Regions from separate parts of the Paenibacillus sp. FSL K6-2859 genome, predicted to be linked through region 4. Evidence: riboswitches for the same ligand, from Rfam matches in the RefSeq annotation. Region 4 holds a riboswitch; each other region holds the start of a gene.
What was found. Region 4 has a riboswitch for cyclic di-AMP ahead of MHB64_RS32120 (C40 family peptidase). Riboswitches for the same ligand answer to the same signal wherever they lie in the genome.

Region 1 (3,123 bases), on a different contig from region 4:
GTGCAAGACTTGAACCGAAGCGGCCTAAGCCGATTACTACAAATTGCTGTGCTTTCATTTCGGATTAACTCCTATCCAATAATTATTTTACCTTCTGGGTGCTTATACAATGGTTTACCCTGTTTTGGTCCTAGCGCATACACTAATGTTAATGGACCTAGGCGACCCGCAAACATCGTCAGACAAATCAGAATCTTGCCGATAACAGACAGTTCAGGTGTAAGCCCCATACTTAGTCCCACCGTAGCAAAGGCTGAGGTCGTCTCAAATAATATTGCTAAGAAATTACTATCCTCTGTTGTGGACAGTAACATTGATACAGAAAGGACCAATAGTAAAGCCAGTAAAGTTAACGTCAACGCTTTATAGATACGCTCCTGCGCCAATCGGTAACGGAACAGCACAACATCTTCACGCCCGCGCAGCATCGCGATTACTGCACCAATCATAATGGTAAAGGTCGTAGTCTTGACCCCGCCACCCGTTGAGCCCGGTGATGCACCAATAAACATAAGGATAACCATAAAGAACTGTGAGGCTTGCCGCAGTCCGGCAATATCCACCGTGTTGGCGCCAGCGGTTCGGGGCGATACAGACTGAAAGAATGCCGATAATATTTTGCCGCCAAAATTCAGATTACCCAGAGTGCGCTGATTTGTAAATTCGAATATAAAAATAACCAAAGCGCCGATAAGAATAAGCCCTGCCGTGGTGGAGAGTACAACTTTGCTATGCAAAGATAATTTACGTTTGACACGAAACTCCACCAGATCCGACATGACAATAAAACCAATCCCGCCAGAGACAATCAGAAACATCACCACGATGTTCACAAGCGGGTCATATACATAATCGGTTAAACTCCGGAAATCCCCGAAAATATCAAATCCAGCATTATTAAACATAGACACCGCATGAAATATTCCAAAATAAATGGCCTTTCCCAGTGGCATATCAAACGCCCAGCGTAAGGACAGAAGCACCGCTGCACAGCCTTCGATGACCAAAGAATAAATAAGTACTCTACGGATCAGTCGAACAATCCCCTCCATAGAGCCTTGGTTCATGGCTTCCTGAAGGATCAGTCTGTCCCGCAAGGAAATTTTGCGTTTCATCATCATGGCAAATAAGGTCGCCATTGTCATAAACCCTAAGCCACCAACCTGGATAAGCACCATAATTACGGTTTTCCCAAAAATGGTGAATGTCGTCCCGGTGTCCAGCACCACAAGTCCTGTCACACAGGTGGCCGATGTTGCAGTAAACAACGCATCAATAAAACTCACAGCATTCCCACTGGTACTCGATATGGGAAGCATAAGCAGCAAGGCTCCAATCAGAATGATCGATGCAAAACCAAGCACCATAATCTGAGGCGGAGAAAGCTTCAGAAACTTTGATTCAGAAACCCTGCGAAACTGTGAAGCCACTACGTCACCCTCTTATCTAAATTTAAAGAATTCCAACAAAAAAAGCACTGGAAAACCAATGCTACCCTTGGTTCCTGCAGTAAATTAGCCTACGAGGTTAGCTGACGGATTCGGACTGTGCAGGCTGCCCTATTCGTTCCTAGAACGAAATTCACCCCTGATGAATAAAGACACCGCCTATGGTGTATACTCATCTTTTCATTACTTCCTGTGGTTCCCCCGTTTTCACCTGAAATTCGGCTATATACAATTGCATACAAATTATATATGTTATTTCGATAAATCACAAAGACACTATTAATGGTGATTCATATGAAAAATGCGGTTTGGAGAGGATGTACCAGTAGGAGTACCTTTTCTCATCACTTTTCCGTGTTTTCCCTGCAATTGCATCGATTTTCATGAAAAATGAAGAAATGATCACTTTAAATTCATGGTATATATTCAGATACCTATTCTATAATATCTCTATTACCCATAAAAAGAATGTACGATGATTTTTGTAACTATCATGGCACTAATACTATAATGGAACATAACATTGTCAATTTACAAGGAGGCGTTACATGAATCCCGTCGGCCAGCCCTTACAGCAACGTGCCCTCTCCAAGAGGCTCATCATCTCGGGCATTATCGGTCTTATTCTATTTATTATGTTTCAGATTGCTCCCTCAGTGCTAAATAGCCCCGTGGGGGAAGATACTACTGTCATCAGCAAGGCTGAAGCCCGCGACAAAGCGATATCATTTGCAGAACAAAAGCTAAACTACACCAAAACACCAAATGATCAGTGGAATGTACTCTATGATACGGATTCTTCCTTTTATGGTTATATGTCCCGCGAGAAGCTTTTGGAGGACTATACAAAGAAGAAGCTGGATCAACGATATCCTTTTGACATTTTCCGTGTAACACTTAGTCCTTCAGCGGAACAAGAGCCGCTAATCACCGTTGACCTCAATATGTATACTGGCGTGATTGTCGCCTTCAAACAAGGAGTAGAAGGATCATCTGCAGGGTCACCAAGCAATGTATCCACTAGTGCAAAAGAAGAGGACAAGGGAACTGACTTGTCTCTAGCCCAAAAAGAAAATCTTGCCCGACCTTGGCTTCAGGAATGGGGGGTGAATCCCGCCAAATTGCAAATTGAATCAAATACGGGAAACTATGGGCTTGTGTATACAGATCGTTCCGTTCAGGTTGGCGAATCCTTACTACACTATTATTTCGATTTCACTGGCGAACAGGTATCCAGCTTTAAAGCAGGATTCGCCGCTCCAGCCTGGCATACCTCCTATGTAAAGGATCAGACCTCTCTCGCAGAAAAGCTTACTTTATTCGGCTACGGTCTGCCTACTTTAGCTTTAGGAATTCTGGCACTCATCTACAGCATACTTAGAAGAGAACATACTTCCTTTAAGCGCGGAATATTCCTAAGCTCAGCTTATTTTGTAATCATGATGATCAGCACCTATAATATGCTTCCTGAATCCTCCGGCGAAGGACTCGAGGCTCAGATAACTTCCGTCATTATGTTCATCATTTATGCCTTATATAGCCTCCTAATGTCCTCCTTGCTATATTTTTCTTTAGTTGGAGGGGACGGCCTATGGAAAAAAGAAGAGGGGATGAACCCATGGCCTCGCGCTAAAGAGCCTGGCTATGGAAAATATGTGCTGGATAGTATCCGGGC
Region 2 (3,123 bases), on a different contig from region 4:
AAGCCTACCAGCACCAATGAAACTAACAAAGCTAGTGGAATGAACACACGAATATGTGCTTTGACGAAATCCTCGAAGAAGTTCCCGACTGATTTCTGGCCTGTGATCCCTCTGACAAAAGCAACCGCAACAGAAAATCCGCTCGCTGCAGACGTGAACATCATCATCGTGATGACAGCCATTTGTGAAAAATACGAAAGCCCCGTCTCCCCGCTATAATGCTGCAGGTTCGTATTGGTCATAAAGCTGATCACCGTATTGAATGAAAGCGTCTGTTCCATATCTGCAATTCCATTCGGATTTAGCGGCAGTCCCCGCTGTAATCTAAGAAAAATATAACTGAAAGTTACCAGTACGATATTCGTTAAAACAAAGGTGAGCGCATATTTCTTCCAGGACATTCCGTCCTTTTTTTTCAGGCCGATCAGCTTAAAAATCCCTTTTTCTATACCTCCAAACCAGCGATCCGTACGGTTCGGTTCATTAGAAAATACATAATATAAATACGTGCCCATCGGCTTAACCAGCAAGATGAGAATTACGATTACAAGAGCGATTTGCAAAATGCCCATGAATGCCCCTCCTTAAAATTTCTCCGGATGAATCAATGCGTAAACCAGATATACAAACAGTAATAGGGTAACAGCGATTACTAGAATCACAGCTTATCCCTCCCTGTATCCTCAACTACACCTGCGCACCAGCGCATAAATCCATAAAACAACCCGTAAATCACAGCTAGCGTAGCCACCATATACAGATCCATCATATTTCCCGCACTCCTTCTTTTATCCTTGATGAGGTGATCTGTCGACCAGAAAATCAGCATCACCACTGTGGGAATAGATTACATAACTTGCGCCAAGTCTTTTATAGACCAATCTAGGATTTATTGAGCTTGTGATTACAAAAATCGGCTGTGTCGTCCAAGTGCGGCACATCTGAATATAGCGGCAGCATAACGTAAAGCTGCTCTCGAACAGATATACCCGGCCTACCGGGAACGGCGGGCGAAACCAAGTATTCTGATGGCGGGTATCTACTAGAACAACTTGCTCAATCCCCATCTCTTCAAGTAGGGACTTCTCAGGCAAGTTGTTGGTCAATCCGGCCATCTTAATGCCTCTGAATTTTAGAAGCTTAATAAAATGTTCTCCTGCCTTCGTTGGCGCACATACCAGTACATATTCATTCTGATCTGTCATCTCTTATTCTCCTCAAATGCTTTGCTTGTAAGATCAGAGCTTGATCACCCTGGTCTTGAAAGAAAAGCTACCGCTAATGATGAATATAACGACCTCTTCGTGAGGTTTTCCATAAATGCTTTGCTAAAAACAGCACAGCAAAAAGCCACAAAGGATTCTCCTCTGTGGCTCGCTAGCGGTCACATTGCACTCATCCTCTCTCCATACGCTTACGAGGTTAGCTGTCGGATTCGGGCGGTGAGAGTCGCCCTACCTGTAGAGGATGCGAGCACACTCGCATCCTCTACAGGATTCACCCCATAACCGGCTTCCGACTCTCACATCGTCTGCCGATTGTTGGTTCCCCCGCTTTCCTTAACGGAAATTAAGCGGATCAAATATTCGATTGTTGTGTTGAAACAGGAGTAATCATACCCTTATGCAGGAAGTATTGTAAAACCTGATTGATGCCAAAATAATGCAAATTAAAAACTATTTTCGTATTGGATAGCGCTTACTTGATATCCAATCTCTCTATATCTCTTGTTTACTCGAATTTGAATCGATTAGCGAAATACGGGCATACCACGTGATTTTACTCACCACAATTGGAGGAATCCCCAAAAATCGCCTTTATAGGAAAGGAAACAAGAAAGCGAGATTAAGCGAGGAAGAAGCCCGATAACGCGCAATAAATACCTATTTGGATCCTTTTTTCGTCGTAGTCGGCAGGATATGGATAAAATTGCGCTCAAAAGAACACTTTCTGTTTTTACAGAAACACCTTGAAAAGAGTATGATTCGGGTTGAATCTATTTCACGAAATACATTCAACGCTGAGTTCCTGCTTTTGCAGGGAACGGGGGAACCATCAGGCCACATGGCCTACTTGGGGTGAATCCGAAGGAGACTGTTCAAGTCTCACATAGGTAGGGCGACTCTCACCGTCCGAATCCGGCAGCTAACCTCGTAAGCGTAAAGAGAGAGACCCTTGATCCGCCACGCTTTGGCACAGGTGTGTATATACCTGTATTCCAAAACCGCAGCAGAGGTCCTCCTCTTGCTGCGGTTTTTGCGTTACCTGATTCTATAGGGTAATAGCATGCTGGACGGGGTGAAAGGAATGAAACACTATTATTGGGGAACTCAGTAAGGGCTACTTGAGCCAAAAAGTCTAAATTATGTTTACTTTGGAGTTCACTTCGCCATTTCAACAGCCTATCTACCTGTGAATACTGTTTGGATCGAACGATTATATACGAAATATATAAAAACATCCGAGAAAAGCAACAGCTGAGGATTGGTCAGCACACCAACGTTTTCCGTGTCTCACCGCTTTTAAGGAACCGTGAAAAGATGTTGAAGTCGGTTGGTACGCAATGAGATCCCGCAACAACCTTCCCTTACATTTATCCGTTATACGCAAACAGAGATTCTTACTATGGCTGGAGCATGCCGCAGTCTGTGAGTATGAAGCTGAAATGCTCGCCTGTATAGAGAAGGCTAACGTAATTCACCATGTAGATCTAAAGCTTTTGGAAACCTAAGGAGGAGAAAACCGTCATGGACCAGCGAAGACTATCTCGCATAGAAGTATTTGTCTTTGATTCACCTGAGCCTATTCACTATGGAATGGAGGCTCATCAAGGCAGCCGGTATGGCATCCTGAAACTTACCTGTAAAGGAGGTAGCAGCTGGGGGGCATGTCTTATCTCTGCCAATACCCAAACCTTCGACCTTATTAAATGGAGTTCTTTTCTCAGAATGATATACCATTGCCGGCTTGAGGAAGCGATAGATAAAGTACGTACCCATGGTTCAGAGTGGGATCAGACTCAGTTTGAGCTAGTGCAAGGTGCTTTACAGGATTTAAAAGCCAAGCTGCAGGGTAAATCCTTGGCAGGGCACATTGAGCAAGGTCGTCTGTACAGAGCTGTTG
Region 3 (3,123 bases), on a different contig from region 4:
TATGATGCTGTATATGCTCAGCAAGGTGATGAAAGTGAAGAATGGGCGACTGAAGATTTCTTAGTAAGCCTTGCGGAGAAAGAGAAGTTAGCTATCGATTACGAACTGCTTCGTAAAGATATTAAGGATCGTACGTATGCAGATGAGCTGAATAAGGGTATGCAGTTAGCTAGTGAAGCTGGGGTGACGACTACACCATCCCTTTACATCAATGGAGTAATGATTGCGGATCCTTTTAACATTGAAGCGATTTCAACTGAAATTAACGACGCCGCAAAAGCTGTGGAGGCAAAGTGACAAAGTTCCTATCTTTTTGCAAGCGTAACTGCCTGTATCTGGCCTGGTTCGTCTCTTTAGTTGCTGTAGCTGGTAGCTTGTATTTGAGCGAAGTATTGAAATATGAACCTTGTAAGCTTTGCTGGTTCCAGCGAATTTTTATGTATCCTCAGTTATTCCTCTTGGGAATTGCGACGTTTCGAGGAGATAAAAGGATTATCCCATATGTACTTCCATTAAGCTTGATTGGTGGCAGTATCTCGATTTATCATTATGCGGAGCAGAAGATTCCTGCGTTAAGTAAAGTGCTTCCTTGTACAATTGGTGTTCCTTGTAATAAGGATTACTTGAACTATTTCGGATTCATTACGATTCCTTTTCTTGCTTTAATCGCGTTTGCTTTAATAAGTATTTTACTTTGGTACGGACGCAAGGAAGAAGAAGTGATGGAATTAGAAACAGAAGAAAGTTTAGGATTTTGATTTTTCAACTTTGAAGGAACGAAAAAATGTGAAAAGTGACTAAAAACACGACCCAGAGGGATAATTGAAGAGAATGAAAGAGAGCATCCAATTAGACGCTGTATTTGCGCTTTTTGGATGTTTTTTCATTCTTTTTTCATTTTTTTCAACGCTTTACTGCATACACTTTGTAGACTAATATTAGACCTTGTGAGAAGTTGAATATGCGCTGAATTTTCTTAGGAAAAACGGGGGAACCAAACTTGGCATATGTGCCAATGGGGTGAATCGGAATAGGTCGATTGGACTTGTACCGTAGGGCTAAACCACAGCCCGAATCCGCCAGCTAACCTCGTAAGCAAGGTGGGATAATGACCATGCATAGCATGCGGATCATTTCCGTATGCTATTTTTTGTGTCTGCATTTATGAAATCCACCAATGAAAACAGCGCGCGGAAATTCCGTTTCAGCTCCCAAAGAAAGGAACTGTATCCACCATGGTAAGCAAGGTAAAACGACTATTGATCGGGCGTCCGATGAAGTCGAACGAACTCGATCATGAAAAGTTATCCAAGGTTAAAGCACTGGCTGTCCTGTCTTCTGATGCGCTCTCGTCTGTAGCCTACGGAACGGAACAAATTCTGATTGTACTGGTGGCTGCGGGGTTTACTGCCATCTGGTATTCCCTGCCAATTGCATTAGCCGTATTGGGCCTGCTGGCCATCCTGATTTTATCCTATCGGCAGACGATCTACGCTTATCCGCAAGGAGGAGGAGCTTACATCGTTGCCAAGAGTAATCTTGGTGTTCCGACAGGGCTTTTAGCAGGAGGGTCTTTGTTAGTGGATTACATTCTGACCGTAGCTGTTAGTGCCTCGGCAGGGACAGATGCGATCACATCAGCGTTTCCAAGTCTTCATAATCACACGGTTCTTATTGCTGTATCCGTAATTATTCTTCTAACATTGATTAATCTTCGCGGAGTTACAGAATCGGCTTCATTTATCGCAATCCCAGTGTATTTGTTTGTGGTGTCGATTGTAGTTTTGATTATCTCCGGTGTTATTAAATATGCAGCAGGTGGCGTACATGCGAATGTCCCTGAAATAGGCAGCGCCGTCTCCAATGTTAGTTTGTTTCTACTATTAAAAGCCTTCAGTTCTGGCTGTTCGGCACTTACGGGTGTAGAGGCTGTATCTAATGCCATTCCAAACTTTAAAGCACCGGCTGAAAAGAATGCAGCCAAGACCTTAATGGTCATGGGGGTTATACTTGGATTTATGTTTACAGGTATCACATTACTGGCCTATTGGTACGGTATAGTGCCTGATGAAAAGGCAACGGTTGTTTCTCAGATCGCTGAATCGACCTTTGGTCGCGGAACTTTATATTTTTTCATTCAAGGGATTACAGCAGTCATTTTATTCTTAGCAGCTAATACAGCTTACTCAGCGTTCCCGCTGCTCGCCTTTATGTTTGCAAAAGATAAATATATGCCACATGCTTTTATGGTTCGTGGTGACCGTCTAGGTTTCTCAAATGGTATTATTTTTCTAGGTGTTCTGTCTGCTGTACTTGTAGCTGCATTTCACGGAAATACAGAAAGCTTGATTCCTCTTTATGCGGTAGGTGTCTTCATTCCGTTCACATTGTCCCAGCTAGGAATGATGGTTCATTGGTTTAAAACCAAACCAGCGGGATGGAAAAAAAGATTTGTTGTAAATACCATCGGTATGCTGACTACATTGACAATTACGCTTATTTTTATCATTACTAAGTTCTCAAGCGTATGGATGGCGTTCATTTTCTTACCTGCTGTAATGTTTGTGTTCCACCGCATTCACAAGCACTATTTGAACACAGCAGATCAGCTTCGTATATGTCCGGCTACGGATAAACCTTTAATTAAAGGAAGTACGGTTGTTGTCCCTGTTGCTGGTGTAACACGTGCTTTACTGCATTCCATCAGCTATGCCAAGTCTCTAACAGATAATGTAGTAGCCGTGTATGTTGGCTTTGATGAAGAGGACATTCAAAAGATGGAGCAACGGTGGGAGGAATGGAATCCGGGTGTACGCCTGATTGTACTTCGTTCCAGATATCGCAGTATTATTCGTCCGTTAGTGAAATTTATTGATACCGTGGAGTGGAAGACCGCAGCGACGGATCATATCACGATTCTGATTCCACAGTTTATAACTAAGCATTGGTGGCAAGCTGTACTTCATAATCAGACCAGCTTTTTAATCCGTTCGTATCTAATGAATTCAAAAGATGTTGTAGTTGCGACTGTCCCCTATCATTTGAATAAATAATGGATTATTAAGGAGAGGCTATATCCGGAACGTTCGGAATATAGTCTCTTTTGTATTTTTTTTGAAGGAA
Region 4 (3,123 bases):
AGTTCGTGATTTATAGCTTGTACAAAGAAATCGCCCCGTCAAAATGGTTAATAAGGTCTTCCATTTATCCATGGGCGATTTCAATGGAGTTTTATATGCTTTTCTCTAATATGAGTTATTTAGACAAGCTTAGAAGTTGCTTTTTCATTCGTTCGTTCTCTACTTTTAACTCATTATAGTCTTCGTGAAGTGTCCAGTTGGATTGTGACTGGTTTGAATGAGAGTCTTTACCATGCATTCCTCTCATCCCAAACATCATCAATACCATCATCAGTGGACAAATCAACAGCAATAGCAAAGACCAATCCATCTGTGTACCTCCTCTGTAAATTGCTTTCTTTTAATATTTTTATTGTAGAAGAGTTGTATGTGGATATGATGTTGAAAGTTTGCATATTTCATGAAGTTATTGTTCCTTGCTTAAGTGATTGAAAAAAGCAATCCGGGTAATAACAACCATGTTCCTTCCTTTTCCTCTCCAGTCATTCCATAATTCGCAACCAACTGTTGATTTAGTCCCCGATTTAAGATGGATAGGATCACATATCTGAATATTTTTCCTCTCGGTAGCTTACGCTATCTCAAAATTAGGCGACTACAATTGACTACTATTATCGAGTTATGAGTTGACTAGAGCTTGCCTGAATATAGACTGTTTAATATACATGGAATGCCACAACGAAAATATATAAATCGTCCAAATCTTGCGGGAATAATCGGCCGTTCCCATTCGATGTTGTTTTAACATCTCTTTAACAACATTTAGTTGAATCCATTGGTCCACCCCACTCTCTGTAATTTGTTGAAGGATGGTATCACCCATTGGGGTTAATAACCATTTTTTCAAAGGCACAGGAAAGCCTAATTTTGGACGACCTAACACAGAATGAGGTACGATTCCCTCCAGGGCTTTACGTAAGATGTATTTAGTGGTTCCTATTGCGAGCAATAATGAAGCAGGAATTTTCTGGGCAATCTCAAACACTTCTTTATCAAGGAAAGGAACACGAACCTCTAAAGAGTGAGCCATACTCATCTTATCGGCTTTCATTAATATATCACCAGGCAACCAAAGGTTAAGATCTATTAACTGCATACGGGTTACGTCTTTTAAACCTTTGTGCCCCGCGTAAATAGGTTTCGTGATTTCTGTCGTAGTTTCCCAGTATTTATATAGATCCGGATGGAAAGAAACGAGAGACCTTTTCTCACCTTCAGAAAAAATGTTGGCATTTCCGAAAAATCGATCTTCTAAGGGTACCCCTCGGGGGTATGTCAATTGTATTATTACCGTTTTTTCACACCTTCCACTAAACACTAAGCCTCGACGCAAAAAGACCTCTCACAATAAAATACAACCTGTGAGAAGTCTTTTTCTTAAAGAGGATGCATACAAACCCAGAAATTAAAAAGGTAAAAAAACAGATGCTGACCTTACAAACTCATCATTCACTAATCATTTTGAGGTAGCTAGTTTCGCTCACTACACGGCGAGCAGTGACATAACGATCACGATAATATGACTCTGAGAGTCTACTAATTCTTACGCCTTTACTGCTTGAGGAATGAGCAAACTGATCATCACCTACATAAATGCCTGCATGGGAAATTCCTGTACCAAAAGTGTTAAAAAAGACCAGATCTCCTACGCGAAGATCATCTTTAGACACGGGTGTGCCTACTTTAGCTTGAGATTGTGATGTGCGCGGTAAATCACCTGCATTAAATTTATCTAATATATACAATATGAAACCCGTACAATCAAAACCCGCCGCCGTAGTCCCCCCCCATAAATAAGGAGTCCCCAATACCTCTTTCACTTCATTTTCAATACTTACTTCACTTGCGTAGGTGCTTGCAGGAACAGAAGTGAACAATACTGCAGCCCCCACTACGGATAAAATAAACTTTTTCAGAATCAGGTTCTCCCTTCAATGCCTACGGAGTTAGCTGAGGGTTCGGTTAAAGGTTCCCTATATTCCTTTGCTTTCAAGAATAATTCACCCAAGAATGGTTCCCCCGTTTTCAATACGAAATTCGGCAATAATTAATTAATTTTTTGTAACTATTGCTATAGTATTGTATTTATATTCACTGTGTCAATCCGATATAAAATTTTCTATTTTTATTTTCAAACAACACAAATACCACACAATTTTATAGTACAATGCATAAATTTCTAGGATTAGTGATCATTTTCGTGAATTTCATTCAACTTACCATTTTTCATCTTACTTGTATGGATAATAATATATAGAGAAAGTAGTGACATTATTGTAATTATTATTTTCATTGATTTATTTTCTACTTTTACATATCCATAAGCAAGTAAGGTTTCTAACCAAATGGAGGGAAGCTTGCCTACAGCAGTTGCCAACATATAGTTCAAGAAAGTCATACTGGATGTGGTGGCTACCAATGTTACAATGGAGGATGGTACGTAGGGTATGAGCCTAGCCAACAACAAGATGAAAAACTGCCTTAGTGGAGTCATATTGTTAAGATTATTTAACCACAGATAATTTACCCTTCTAAGCTTGTTCACTCTTTGAACACCTAATCGATATAAATTGTAGGATACCCCTGCACCTAAGACCTCACCAATCCACGAGAGCAAAAAACCAGGGTAGAATCCGAAAATCAAAACATTTACGGTGGTCATAAAAACTGAAGGAATTACTCCGATGATACTTATAAAAATACTAATTCCAATGCTTATCAGAAATGACCATATCCCCAGCGCACTTAACAATTCTGCAACTTGTTTTGAATAAATAGAAAACATCAGCTCACCATCTTAAAATGATTTAATTCTGATTACCAGTTAACGTCAAAGCTACAACAATCAACATATAACCAAGCACTAAAATCTCATGGTGTCCTTATAGGTAATATTGAATTATATAAATTGTTCAATCCTGTTTAAAAAATCTATACCCTATACTCCGAACCGTCTGAATTGGACTATATTTAAGCCCAGCGTTTTGGAATTTTTGGCGAATTTTCTTTATATGGGTATCAACTACACGATTTTCTCCTTCGAAATCATATCCCCATACACTATCCACCAATTCCTCTCTGGTAAAAGTTTTTTCTCTTCTTTGAGCAAGAGTAACAATCAAA

Region 1: another riboswitch for cyclic di-AMP. It lies ahead of MHB64_RS25795 (TrkH family potassium uptake protein); the one in region 4 lies ahead of MHB64_RS32120 (C40 family peptidase).
Region 2: another riboswitch for cyclic di-AMP. It lies ahead of MHB64_RS02700 (hypothetical protein); the one in region 4 lies ahead of MHB64_RS32120 (C40 family peptidase).
Region 3: another riboswitch for cyclic di-AMP. It lies ahead of MHB64_RS16385 (APC family permease); the one in region 4 lies ahead of MHB64_RS32120 (C40 family peptidase).

What each region holds. Positions count from the first base shown of each region.
Region 1 covers NZ_JBBOYU010000001.1:5,789,403-5,792,525, forward strand. Annotated here, with positions in the region: gene MHB64_RS25790 (potassium channel family protein) at 1-58, opposite strand, end outside; gene MHB64_RS25795 (TrkH family potassium uptake protein) at 72-1,367, opposite strand; cyclic di-AMP (ydaO/yuaA leader) riboswitch at 1,501-1,682, opposite strand; gene MHB64_RS25800 (CPBP family intramembrane glutamic endopeptidase) at 1,997-3,123, shown strand, end outside.
Region 2 covers NZ_JBBOYU010000001.1:607,974-611,096, reverse strand. Annotated here, with positions in the region: gene kdpA (potassium-transporting ATPase subunit KdpA) at 1-572, opposite strand, end outside; gene kdpF (K(+)-transporting ATPase subunit F) at 585-662, opposite strand; gene MHB64_RS02700 (hypothetical protein) at 789-1,205, opposite strand; cyclic di-AMP (ydaO/yuaA leader) riboswitch at 1,396-1,586, opposite strand; cyclic di-AMP (ydaO/yuaA leader) riboswitch at 2,009-2,174, shown strand; gene MHB64_RS02695 (hypothetical protein) at 2,564-2,731, shown strand; gene MHB64_RS02690 (hypothetical protein) at 2,748-3,123, shown strand, end outside.
Region 3 covers NZ_JBBOYU010000001.1:3,721,147-3,724,269, reverse strand. Annotated here, with positions in the region: gene MHB64_RS16395 (DsbA family protein) at 1-297, shown strand, start outside; gene MHB64_RS16390 (disulfide oxidoreductase) at 294-758, shown strand; cyclic di-AMP (ydaO/yuaA leader) riboswitch at 955-1,112, shown strand; gene MHB64_RS16385 (APC family permease) at 1,236-3,053, shown strand.
Region 4 covers NZ_JBBOYU010000002.1:294,482-297,604, reverse strand. Annotated here, with positions in the region: gene MHB64_RS32130 (DUF2933 domain-containing protein) at 116-310, opposite strand; gene MHB64_RS32125 (asparagine synthase-related protein) at 620-1,096, opposite strand; gene MHB64_RS32120 (C40 family peptidase) at 1,446-1,916, opposite strand; cyclic di-AMP (ydaO/yuaA leader) riboswitch at 1,921-2,053, opposite strand; gene MHB64_RS32115 (TVP38/TMEM64 family protein) at 2,186-2,785, opposite strand; gene MHB64_RS32110 (response regulator transcription factor) at 2,913-3,123, opposite strand, start outside.